DNA from 3 places in the Spiroplasma melliferum KC3 genome. Region 2 is predicted to be linked to each of the others. Evidence: riboswitches for the same ligand, from Rfam matches in the RefSeq annotation. Region 2 holds a riboswitch; each other region holds the start of a gene.

Region 1 (4,299 bases), on a different contig from region 2:
TTAATTAAAAAATATTGTTAATTTTAAATAAATATGATAAGGTAAATATTGTAAATGATTTTAAAAATATTATATTTTTAAAATAAATGGCTTAATTAATAATTAAAATAATAAGGAAATTTTAATATGGAATTTACATCAGAAATGAAAAATCAGCTGAAAAAAATATATAAATCATTTAAAAAAAGTCTTAATTCTTTTTTTACAACACTTGGTTTTAATAAAAAAGAATCTGAAAAAATAGCAGCTTCTACTTGTAAAAATGTAACAAAAAATTGAAAACAAATGGGAATTAATGAAAATGTAGTAAATGAGTGAAGTTCAATTGCTACAGACGCTTCAAGAGAAGGGAAAAAACACCAAATTTCTTCACCACAAACAGGACAAGCAGAATTACAAAAAATGATTGATAAAAATGGTAGACTTGTTCCAATCCAACCACGCATGTCAACAAACAGCATTAATAATCCTGCAGCAAAAATTAATCCAATTGCAAAACCACAAAGAATAAAAGATATTCAAAAAATTTATACAGAATTTAATCAAACAGAACAAAATCAAGAACTTGAACAAGAAAAATAAAAAGACGATTTTGTTCTTTTTAATTTATTACTACAAAATCCACTATTTAATAAATTAATTATTGAGACTAAAGTATTATTTGATTTGCTTCCACAATTTACATCTTAAATAAAAAATGATATTAAAATAATTTTAATATCATTTCTTAATAGCATTAAATTTTTACTCGTGAACAAAAATCCATCCTAATGCTCCAACTCCAATAAAAAGATTAGGAATGGCCCCTAAATAGGTTCAGGGTGATTGATAATCTGCTTTTACAAAAAATCCAACTAAGAAAATTACTGCTAAACTAGCAATGGCAAGTGCTCATAATAATGATCAAAAGCCTGGTTTAACTGATAGCGGAACCAAAATATACAAAATTCCTAAAATCAAAAGAACTGGTCAACTTGTGTCTCATCCGTAAATTGAAGTTTTTGTTGGAACGCCAGCAGCGAATAAAATGCCAATAATAATAATTCAAGCTGCGCCAATAAACATTAAAATTTTTGGTCATGTTAATGTCTTAATAATTTCATCTCCTTCCAAGATAATTACAACAATAATTATACAATAAAATTATGAAATTATTTTGGCATTTTTATAACCTTTATCATTAAAAGAATTTCAATTTCGCGATGTTAAATATGTCAAAACATCAGTCACACGAAAAGTATTATTAATTGCAGGAATTAGTTGTGGTGAAATATATTGGGCCTTATTTTCACCAATGATTTTAAAATAAAAACCTCAGTGGGGTAATCGGTATTTTATTTTATTAAAACTATTATTTATTCAATCTTCTTGATAATTTAGATCTATTCGAAATACATTTTGAGCCTTAGTTTTTGACACTCTAATTGAACCTTTACTAACAAGGCTTAATGGAATATTCATTCCCACTTGAATTTTATTTTCAGCGCTACTTCAAACTCCATATATTGCCTTTTGGATTTCCGTCTGCAATAAAACATCCCAACGGTTAGAATTTCATCAAACAAATTGTTTTCCATCCACTTCTTGAACTGGATGAGAATCACGAATTGTTCCTCATTGTTTAAATTCTTTTTGAAATCGGTCATTTAGTTGCTTCATATTCTTACTATTTTTAAGGTCTTCTCACTTATCTTGTGCCATTATTGTATAACCATTAACGGGGGTATTTTGCGTCAAAAAGGAATTAGAAATATAAACATTACCATCATCAGTTTTTGTAAATGTTATTGGCTCATACAGATGAGTTACATCTTGCATATGAGCAGTATCACCAAACTGTAATTTTTGTATTACTTCATCAAGACTTACAACATTTTTAAAATAAAGATAAATATGTGCTTCTTGATTAAGATCTAATCAATCTTTTTGTTGGAAGGTACTTGATGCAGTTGACAAATAATAATTATTATAGCCAACCACAAATTCTTCATTTTCCTCCGTTTTCATTTGATAGATTCAATCTGGATCACAATAGGAAAGCGATTCATCAACATTTTTACAAGAAATTGTTGTTAATGTTGGTGAAAAAATAAATGTAGAACTTAGGAATAGTAATAATATTTTTTTCATTTTCTTATTTTTTTCTAGCAAATTAACAATGGACAATTTAATTCTAGTTCCAGTAAATTAAAAAGCATTCCCCAACATGCTTTTTATATAACAATCACTAAATTATTTATTTACAAAATAATTACATGACTCACACCCAGGAGTTATATAATAAGACTAATTAAATTTAGAAAGGTCTACTGGCTTAATTTCATCCTACTAACCGCCTTCCCAAAAGTTTTCCTTTCAGTGGCTAATGTGGCTTTCGTCAATATCACAGTTGCTGGGACAGCTCAAGATTTACACTCAATTCCCTAACTCTAAATAACTATTTATTAAATTGTCTAAAATTATCATACCACATTTTTTAGTTATCTTTATAATAATTAATAACAAAAATTAAAATAAAAAAAACAAAACTTCAACTTAAACTAACTAGCGAAGGAACTCAAATATTATGTAAATCAGTAAAATATGTTAGATTAGGATATAAATTAGAGTCTAAAATTCATGCTGGAACATTTCAAAAACAAGCGCTTCCTATAATTGACGATGGATAACTTAGGGGTAACAAATAACTAATAATATTTAAAAATTTGTCACTACGAACAACACCAATTGGAAAAAATAATCCAGATAAAAAAGCAAATAGTAAAAAAAATAAAATTGCTATTACTAAAATAATCTTCAAGTCATTTGGACAAAGCACAATTAAAATACCAATTAAAGATGATAAAAATGAGGCTAATATAATTGCTCAAAATAAAGCAAGTCAATTAATTCATTCAATATGAATTCCTTCACCATAACTAAAAAAAGCAATTAAAAATAATCAAATTGAACCAATTAAATTAGTAATTAAACTAATTATAATTAAAACTAAAATTAATTGATAAATTGAAGCTTTTAACAAATGCAATTGCCGTGCAAAAGTAGTTTTTCGAAATTCATAAAAAGCAATTGCTAAGTCAAGAATACCGTTAAGAACCCCCACTAATAAAATTGACCCTGGCAATGATAAATAACTAGCATTACTATTAAACATATTAGTAACACGAATGCTAATAAAATATAAAATAATTGGTAAAAATAATGTTACTAAATAAGTATGTCATGATGTAAATCAATATTTGCTAACAACACGTAATAATGGTAAGTTCATCCTTGCTCCTTAATTTTTAAGCACTAATAATAATTTCTATTTTAACATCGTGTTCTTCAACCGGTAATGGGGTCGGCACTAATTGTTCAATAAATGCTAACCCAATAACAAGATGATGATAATTTTTTAAAAACCGATCATAATAACCTTTCCCATATCCTAACCGAAAATTATTTTGATCAAAAGCAACAATTGGAACAACAAGAACATCAATTTTTTCTGCATTAATTATTGGCAATGAATTTAATGGTTCATAAAGGTTAAAGCGTAAATTAAATTCTAAATCAGTTGTTAAATTGGTAATATGATAAAATTTTAAATTATTCCCATCCATTCGTGGCAATAAAACATTAACTTTTAAGGCGAATAATCGCTTAATAATAAGAAGAGTATTAACTTCCTTTTTAATTGAATAATAAAGAGCAATCGTTTTACTATTTTGCACACCTGGATGTTGAAAAAAAGTATCAAAAATCTTAGTTTCTTTTTGCTCTCGTAATTCAGATGAAATCTTACTTCTTGCAAGTAATTTTTCTTGTCGAATTTCTTGTTTACCACGAGTTATCACTAACCAACACTACCTTCCATATCCATTTTAATTAACTGATTTAATTCAACTGCATATTCCATTGGTAATTCTCTTGTAAATGGTTCTAAAAATCCCATAATAATCATTTCCAAAGCTTCTTGTTCTGATAAGCCACGACTTTGTAAATAAAACAATTGTTCTTCAGAAACTTTACTTACTGTTGCTTCATGTTCAATTTGTGATTCATTATTATAAACTTTATTCTGGGGAATTGTATCAGAATGTGATTTTCCATCTAAAATTAGAGTATCACATTCAACCCTGGCTTTTGAATACTGTGCCTTTGGTCCAATATGAACTAATCCACGATAGTTTGCTGTCCCTCCGTTAAAAGTCATTGATTTAGAAATAATTTTAGAAGAAGTATTTTTTCCCAAATGAATCATTTTTGAACCAGCATCTTGAATAACATTTTCTTTTGCTACCGCAATTGAAATAC
Region 2 (4,299 bases):
AAAAACAATTTTAGATCGACCAGGATTAGAAAAAGTGAAAGCAGTTAGATTAGATTTCCATTTTCAATTTAAAGCTAATTTTAAACTTTTATCAACAACTTCAGATTATGTGATTCAATATGTTATTACTGATAATCCAGAAGAAATGAAAGTTGTTTTAAATGGAATGGTTCAAAAAATTTCCAGAGTAATTGTTAATTTTTTCAATACAGAAGGAGTTTTTCAAATTGATAAAGCGCCAGAATTTGCTAAAATTTATCAAAATTTTGATGTAAACTATACGGCTGGTTTTGCTAATTTAGATAAAATTATTTTAGAAAAGTTACAGCGTAAAATTGAAAGTGATAGCGAATTACAAAAATTTGTAAAGAATATTAAATATAATTCTTCAATAACCTTGTTGAGTTTACTAACAAGTGCAATTAATAATACTACTAATGGTGTTGATGTTGTTCGAGAAAATACAGCCTCATATGTTTGAACTGGAAAAGGATATCAACCTGATAAAATTACTCCAGAAAATTTTGTTAAGTTTTATCGTGCATTAGTTAATGTTTTTAATACTGGAGGGCAAAACTTACGATTAGCTGATTTTCATGTCAATTTAGCTAAAATTCAAGTAGCTGGTTTCCCACTATCTGGAGCAGTAATGAATGATGGTCAAGCCTTAAAAGTTCAAGTTGAAATTACAGAAGAAGGTTTAACAAATAAGTTAATGGAGTTTGGACGATTAGTAGTCGCTTTTTATAATCATTTTAAATTAGAATCAAATGAACATTCCGGCGTATTCCATCTTAGCGAAGAAGCTTTTACTGAAATTTTAAATTTAAAAAACCGCAAATATAAAGATGTTTTAAAAATTTTAATTGATGATTTTAAAGAAGCATATAAAGGAAAGAATTTACCAGGACTTGACATTTTTACCACTGGTAATTGAGAAAAACGTGTTCATGAAGTGAGTTTAAATAAAACTAAAGATACTTTTTCACTCCGTCGTCGGGCAGTTTGAAACTTTGATTTATTATTTGGAACAAATAATGCGGTTTATTATACTGGGTGAACATCAACATTATTTACTTTAGAATTTACTAAAAAATAAGTTTGATTTAAAAAAGCAAGAAAATCTTGCTTTTTTAAATTAACGATAAAAATTGCTAGCATTAACGCTAGCGAATATGTAAATAATAAATCTGGTCCGTTCATTTTAATGATAATTAGGATTAGTATGAGAATAATATGGGAGTTTGCTAATTATATTATAATTAATACATTATTCATTAAATCATTTACCATTGTGACTATATTTCTGATTACTACTAGCAAGGAATATAACAAAATTTAAAACTAAACCTAATTTATTTAATAACATTGCAAATGAATAACTGCTATTAACTAAAAAACTATTTATTATCAATTGCTTATTATTTGTTTTATTATATTATCGATTATTTTTATGGTGGGCTAGATTGTCGACTATTTTTTGATTCTAATTGAGATTGAAAGGAGTAAAAATACTTAATAAGTAAGGTCCATAAATATTATTTACAATTTTCATTATATGCTCCTAGATTTTTCTGACAATAGTTTTATTTTTAATTGTAAAAATATCAACTTTTTTCCTAATTTCTTTTTAGTTGGTAAATAATTTGTTAATTTTAACTTGCATTTTAAAAGTAAACTTTATATTATTATTTTAACAACTTTAAAAAGCAATTTTGGATGTTACGGGAATTAGGTGTGAATCCTAGGCTGTCCCAGCAACTGTAAAGTGGATGAAAGCTAACATAATTCCATTGAGAAAATATTTCTTGAGAAGGAATAGCGAGTAAAGTGAAACTAAGCCAGTAGACCGATCTAAAAAACATTGGTAAGATATCAATGCTGAACTTATAGTTATTATCTCTGGGGTTGGATGATTAATTATTTATTAGTGAAAACTATTAAATAATAATTTGAAAGACGTCAAAAAGCGTTTTTTAGTTGTTAATTTAAAGCAGTAAACCTATCAAAAGGTATTATTTAAAAGATAATAAATAATAAAAATTAATTAATAATTAAGTTTAATAGCATTTGATTTAAAATGGTTTTATTTTTGTTGTTGTCTTAAACTATTAATTAAAATAATCGTAGAAATTAAACATCATTTATGTGGATATGCAACAATATTCTTTTTCGTGTTGTTTAAATATCCTTACTTTTTAAATAAAAATAGGATTGATAGGTATTTATTGGTAATTAAATTAAGCGGAAAAGAGAGGAACAAAAAATGACACCACATATTAATGCCAAAAAAGAAGAAATTGCAAAAGTCGTTTTAATGCCGGGAGACCCATTACGAGCAAAAACCGTTGCGGAAAAATATTTAACAAATTTAAAATTAGTAAATGAAGTTCGAAATATGTTAATGTATACTGGCAAGTATAAAAACATTGAGGTAACAATTGCTGGAAGCGGAATGGGTTGTCCAAGCATTGGAATTTATTCATACGAATTATTTAAGTTTTACGATGTTGATTACATTATTCGAATTGGTTCAGCTGGAAGTTATAATCCGAATATTAAAGTTTATGATATCTTTAATGTTCGTGAAGCATTTGGTGAAAGTAATTATGCAAAAATTGCAGCTAATATTGATAGTAATTTAATTGCTGCAAGTGAAAAATTATTTAATGAAATTGAAGCTGTAGCACAAGCAAAAGGAATTAAAACACACACGGGAATTGCGCATGCAGCAGATGTTTTTTACCGTTATGATGATTCATTAGACTTTATTCATACGCATAACTTAGATGTTGTTGAAATGGAATCATATGCTTTGTTTACTAATGCAATTGTTACGCAAAAACATGCAGCGACATTATTAACAGTTTCTGACCATCTTGTGACGAAAGAAGTTACTACAGCTTTAGAACGGCAAAATAATTTTATGACAATGGTTGAATTAGCATTAGACACTGCTGTTCAATTAATGGGTTAAAAACGAAAGGAGCAATAAAATGAAAATTGCAGTCTTTGGAACCGTTGGGGCAGGGAAAACAAAAGTTAGTGAAGAATTATGCAAACAATTAAACTATAATTTATTTAAAGAACCATTAGAAGAAAATCCATATTTTAAGGATTTTTATCAGGACATGGAAGGATTTGCTTTTAAAATGCAAATTTATATGTTAACAACAAGAATTGAGCAATTTTTTAACATTGATAATTTAGATGATACTGTTTTTGACCGCACAATTTTAGAAGACCCTGTTTTTGTGCGAGTTTCTCATTTATTAAAAATTATGAATGAAATTGATTTTAAAGTCTACAATCGTTTTTTTCAAAATGTTATTGTTCCAATTTTGAAACAAAAATTAGGATTTGATGTCATTATTTATTTAAAAGTTTCAACTGAAAAGGCTGTTGAACGAATTAAACAGCGTGGGCGTCAATTAGAATTAGAAAACCCATATTATTACTGGGAAAAATTGAATGAACAATATGAAATTTTATATCATGAATTAAAAAATGATTATAAATTTATTGTTATTGATGCTGACAATGATGATTTTTCAGAAAAAATAAGCATTATTATGCAACATTTATTACCTCTTGATAATAAGGTTCCTTGTTTAATTTAAAAATAATTATTATTAATATTTTAATTTAATAAGGAGGAAATTAAAATGAAAAGCACAAATAATAATATTGAAACAAAAAGTTTAAGTAATTTAAGAATTTTAGGGTTAGATCCTATTATTTATAATAAAACTGGTCACCCAGGGATTGTATTAAGTGCAGCACCACTAATGCAAGCAATTTATTTAGATAATTTAATTGCTAATCCGGCAGTACCCGATTGAATCAATCGTGATCGTTTTGTATTATCCCCAGGACATGCTTCAACTTTACAATATGCGATTTTACATTTAGCTGGTTATAATTTGACAATTGATGATTTAAAAAATTATCGTCATATTAATTCAAAAACTCCAGCTCATCCAGAATATGGCGTTACTCCTGGAGTCGATAATTCTTCTGGCCCCCTAGGGCAAGGAGTTGGCTATGGGGTTGGGATGGCATTAGCTGAACAACATCTAGCGGCTAAATTTAATAAACCAGATTATAAAATCATTGACCATTATACTTATGTTTTATGTAGTGACGGTGATTTACAAGAAGGAGGAGCAATTGAGGCAATTCAATTAGCTGGGGTGTGAAAATTAAATAAATTAATTATGTTATATGATTCAAATGATTGTCAATTAGATACAAAATGTGATGCTGTTTTAAAGATTGATTATCAACGTTTTTTTGAAG
Region 3 (4,299 bases), on a different contig from region 2:
TTCAGTCAAAGATGTTGAAAAAATTTATACACGATTGTATAAAGGTGGGGCTAAAGGTGGAACTGTTTATGTTGATGGTTCACGTGATTCACAAGTGTTATCGCTAACAACTGATGAAAATCATCCTGCATTAGAACAATTAAATTTAGATACATTGGGAATTGAAGTTGATAATCGCCCAAATAAAAATGTAACAGAAAATGCGAAAGCAATTGGGCAATTCCGTGGAATTAATCAAGATCGAAACATTGGTGCTGAAGTTGGAGATGTTTGTCCAATTTGCAAAGAGGGAACAATGGTTGATGCTGGTGGCTGTGTTACATGTAATAATTGTAATGTACAATTAAAATGTGGGTTATAGAATTTGTATTCATTTAAAAAATCACGGTAATTTATCGTGATTTTTTATTAATTAATAAACTTCTTATTCTTGGCTTGCGCATTTATTTAAATATATTTTTAAATAGGTAAAATAAAGTATCCTAATTTAAAATTTTACATAGAAACTATCTGATATGAAAAAATACCAGTTATTTACCTGGTATTTTTTCATTTTCATTTTGCTCATTACTTAATGTTAGTAACTCATTTTTCTTGTTAATAATTTTTTGTAAATATTTAATAAATTTATTATTAAATAAATATGGTCAATTTGGATATAACACTTGCATTAATTTATAAATAATTGGATATAAAACTGCACAAATAACAGCATTTCCTGTGCCGTGAATAGCATCAAAAACTAAACCTTTAATTCAATATGTTAAACCAACATTAGGGCCATATAAAATAGCAGTTTGAATAGCATATAGCGAACCAAAGATATAGCCCATTAGGGCACAGATAATAATCATCATTCATCATCATCAGTATATTATTTGCTTACAGAGTAACATAATAACTCCATATAAGTTAAAAATAATAAAATACATAATGCTTCAATCGGCAATGCCAAAGTACACCATGTTTAAAGTACAATAAACATTAATAATGCCAAAACCTACTGTAATTGTAAAAAAAACAATACTAAACATTAAAATAAAGGTGACAAATTCAAAGTTTGGTAAGAATGCAAAAGCAATTTTAAGTGCTAATGCTAAACTGCTAAAAAGAGCAATAACGGTCATTTTTAGGGTTATTTTTAAAGTTGCGGGTCAGATATCTTCTTTTCTTATTTTTTTCATTAGAAAAATTTTATTCTTAATTAATTCTTATTGATTAATTTTAGTAATGACAAAACGAAAAACATTGTCAACATTAGGCATTAATTTAAGATAATCAATCCCCGATGAACATGCATTATTTTCATATTCACGACACTCAGGATGAATATGAGCAGCATTTTTTTGATTATTGTCACCACTTTGAATACTAAAATATGCTTCTTTTGGATTGGATAAGGTGATATTTCCAACACGGCTAAGGAAATTTCCTCAAGTACTGTTATTTAAACCAAAATCATCCGGGTATTTACTTAAAACAGCACCGAGATTATTAGCATGTTTAACATTTAACCCTTTAGTAAAAAAAACATTATAGTTTTCATCTTGACCAAGAATTGTTACAGTATAAGTTCCTTCATAACGATTTTGGCGTTGTACCTCATAATACTTAGGAATATAATAGATATTTAAAACAATTGCTGTTAATAGAATTAAAGCTGGCAAAAGATAATATAAATATTTTTTTCATGAGAAATTTTTCATTGCGATAATTCCTTTCAAAAATAACTGCAATAAAAACCCATTCTAGCGGAAAAATTATTTTATTTATGAGGGTAAACTATTATTTAAGAATAATAAATTATTTACTCACAAATATCACAATCCCAGGGATATTTATTTCGTCAGGAGTTAACGGCAGGTCTACTGGCTTAGAATCGTTTTACTAATTGTCTCTTCCCAAAAAAATTTTTTCAGTGAGTAAATACAATGTTCATCATCATTACAGTTGCTGGGACAGCTCAAGATTTACACTCAATTCCCTTTTCAAAACATTTTTAATGTTTACCATTAATTCAAATGAAAGCAGGATGCTTTACCTAGTAATTATAAACTAAAATATTATAAAAATTTATTTTTTAAGGTATTTATTTTTTTAATCTTTATCAATTTTAAAAATAAATGTTGGAACTTTTATAAAATATATTAGAATTATGTTATATAGGAGAGAAAAGATTATGTCAGATATTAAGTTAATTGCTGTTGATTTAGATGGAACAGCTTTAAATTCCAACGGAGAAATGTCCCCGCGTACTTTGCAAGTTTTAAAAGGATTAGCTAGCAAAGATATTAAATTAGTAATTGCAACTGGTCGCCCATTATATCAATGTAAGGATATTGCCGCAAAGTTAGGTTTAACTGATAGCAATGATTTTATTGTTAGTTTAAATGGGTCTGTTGTAACAAATAATGTCACGAAAGAAATTTTGTTTTGTGATTTTTTAAATCACCAATTATTACGAGATATTTATTTAGATGTTATTGAACTTGATTTAGAAACATTAATTATGTTTGATGCTGATCATTCTTCGTTTAATAAAATGCTTTTACATTGTAAAGGATTTGAAGATAAAATAACAAAAGGTTATTTAGCAAGTTTCTCTACAGTTAAAGATGAAGTAACGGCATGTTTATATTCTACTGATTTTAATATTAATGTTAATAAGATTTATATTAGCAGTTATACCCCCGATGTTAATCGGTTTGTAACAAAATGACAAGGAAAGATTGAAATTTCCCAAGAAATCCGCGGGGATCGTTCATCATTAGAAATTACTAGTTGCAATGTTACAATGAGCAGGCCTTGGTGTCGCAATGGGAAATGCTCCTGCTGATGTTAAAACAATTGCTGATTTAGTGACTGATGATAATGACCATGATGGAATTGCTAATGTAATTGAACAAATGTTCTTATCGTAATGCCTCAAATATTAAGATTATTAATACAATAACAAATTTTAATTAAAAAGCATATATTAAATAAATTATCTTGTTTCATTAATGAAAGGAAAAAATGAAGGTAGTTACAAAAAAACCAAGTAAAAAAATTATTATTGATGGTTATCGGCAATTTTGTTTTAATTGATGACGAACATTATTAACCGTTTTATTATTTCCAATTATTATTTTTTGCTCAAAAAAATATGTGCGGGATTTTTTTAATTTTACTCAAACTTATCAACGAACTGGTATGATGACAATGAATTCAAAAAATTTTGATTTTAATAGTTTTGAGGCATATCATCAAGATCTTATTGCAAAAGAATTAAAGCAATTAAATTTTTGTTTTAATACAATAGAAGAAACACAAATGCAAACAATAACGATTTTAAACCAGCAACAAGAATCCATTAGTGCCCTTTATTTGCAATATCCACATTCTCAAAAGTGAGTAATTGGTTTACATGGGTGAACAGAAAACAAGTATTTAGCTTTACGACAAGTTTATTATTTTTATCAACAAGGTTATAATGTTTTAACTTTTGATAGTATTGCACATGGTTTAAGTGCTGGAAAATATAGTGGTATTGGTTATTTAAACGTGCAAAATTTAAGTGCTGTTATTGCATGATTAATAAATAATTTTACAGTCAATGCAATTGGGTTAATTGGAAATAGTATGGGTGCAGCTTGTTTAACCAAATATTTACTAGATCAAGGATACCAAAATCCTTTAGTTAAATGAGCGATTAGTGATTGTGGGTTTAGTAACTTATTAGTTCAATTTCGGTATGTGATGGAATATCGTTATCAACGGTGTTGATGATTAATTAGTTTTGGTTTAAGAAAGAAATTTAAGCAAGAACTTGGTTTTAATCTTCGCCATTATAATTTATTAAAACATCCAAAACGATTAAAAAATTTACCAATGTTAATTTTTCATGGTACTAATGATGATTTTGTTCCTTACTTTATGAGCAAAGAATTTTATCTTCAAAAAATTACATCAGAACCATTGGGGCAAAGTCAGTTGGTCTCGTTATTAAATTTAGGACATGTTGAAGCAATTTCAAAAGGTCATAAAAGTTATTTAGCGGCAATTAAAACATTTTTAGCACAACAAGAAAGGAAACAATAATGAAATTACAAAAAAAATATGGATTTTGGCAAATTCTAGCTTTGGCTATTTCAGCCACATTAGGTTCTTCAATTTTAGTTTCGTTTGGACAAGTTGCTTTTCAAGCACAATTTAATCCAATTTTAATTATTATTGCTTGAATTTTAGGTGGTTTATTAGTTTTACCAGAAATGTTATTATCAGAAGGTGCGACGTCTTATCCTGAAAATGGAACAAGTT

What was found. Region 2 has a riboswitch for cobalamin ahead of deoD (purine-nucleoside phosphorylase). Riboswitches for the same ligand answer to the same signal wherever they lie in the genome.
Region 1: another riboswitch for cobalamin. It lies ahead of SPM_RS01915 (hypothetical protein); the one in region 2 lies ahead of deoD (purine-nucleoside phosphorylase).
Region 3: another riboswitch for cobalamin. It lies ahead of SPM_RS00425 (hypothetical protein); the one in region 2 lies ahead of deoD (purine-nucleoside phosphorylase).

What each region holds. Positions count from the first base shown of each region.
Region 1 covers NZ_AGBZ02000001.1:369,408-373,706, forward strand. Annotated here, with positions in the region: gene SPM_RS01905 (hypothetical protein) at 127-582, shown strand; gene SPM_RS01910 (hypothetical protein) at 745-1,113, opposite strand; gene SPM_RS01915 (hypothetical protein) at 1,144-2,130, opposite strand; cobalamin riboswitch at 2,283-2,472, opposite strand; gene SPM_RS01920 (ABC transporter permease) at 2,477-3,271, opposite strand; gene SPM_RS01925 (5-formyltetrahydrofolate cyclo-ligase) at 3,288-3,839, opposite strand; gene sufB (Fe-S cluster assembly protein SufB) at 3,839-4,299, opposite strand, start outside.
Region 2 covers NZ_AGBZ02000004.1:303,755-308,053, forward strand. Annotated here, with positions in the region: gene SPM_RS05780 (hypothetical protein) at 1-1,099, shown strand, start outside; cobalamin riboswitch at 1,701-1,872, shown strand; gene deoD (purine-nucleoside phosphorylase) at 2,267-2,977, shown strand; gene SPM_RS05790 (deoxynucleoside kinase) at 2,997-3,620, shown strand; gene tkt (transketolase) at 3,666-4,299, shown strand, end outside.
Region 3 covers NZ_AGBZ02000001.1:87,542-91,840, reverse strand. Annotated here, with positions in the region: gene SPM_RS00435 (vitamin B12-dependent ribonucleotide reductase) at 1-361, shown strand, start outside; gene SPM_RS00430 (hypothetical protein) at 531-1,184, opposite strand; gene SPM_RS00425 (hypothetical protein) at 1,212-1,706, opposite strand; cobalamin riboswitch at 1,842-2,029, opposite strand; gene SPM_RS00420 (HAD family hydrolase) at 2,180-2,842, shown strand; partial or broken gene SPM_RS06350 (HAD hydrolase family protein) at 2,784-2,921, shown strand; gene SPM_RS00415 (alpha/beta hydrolase) at 3,016-4,080, shown strand; gene SPM_RS00410 (APC family permease) at 4,080-4,299, shown strand, end outside.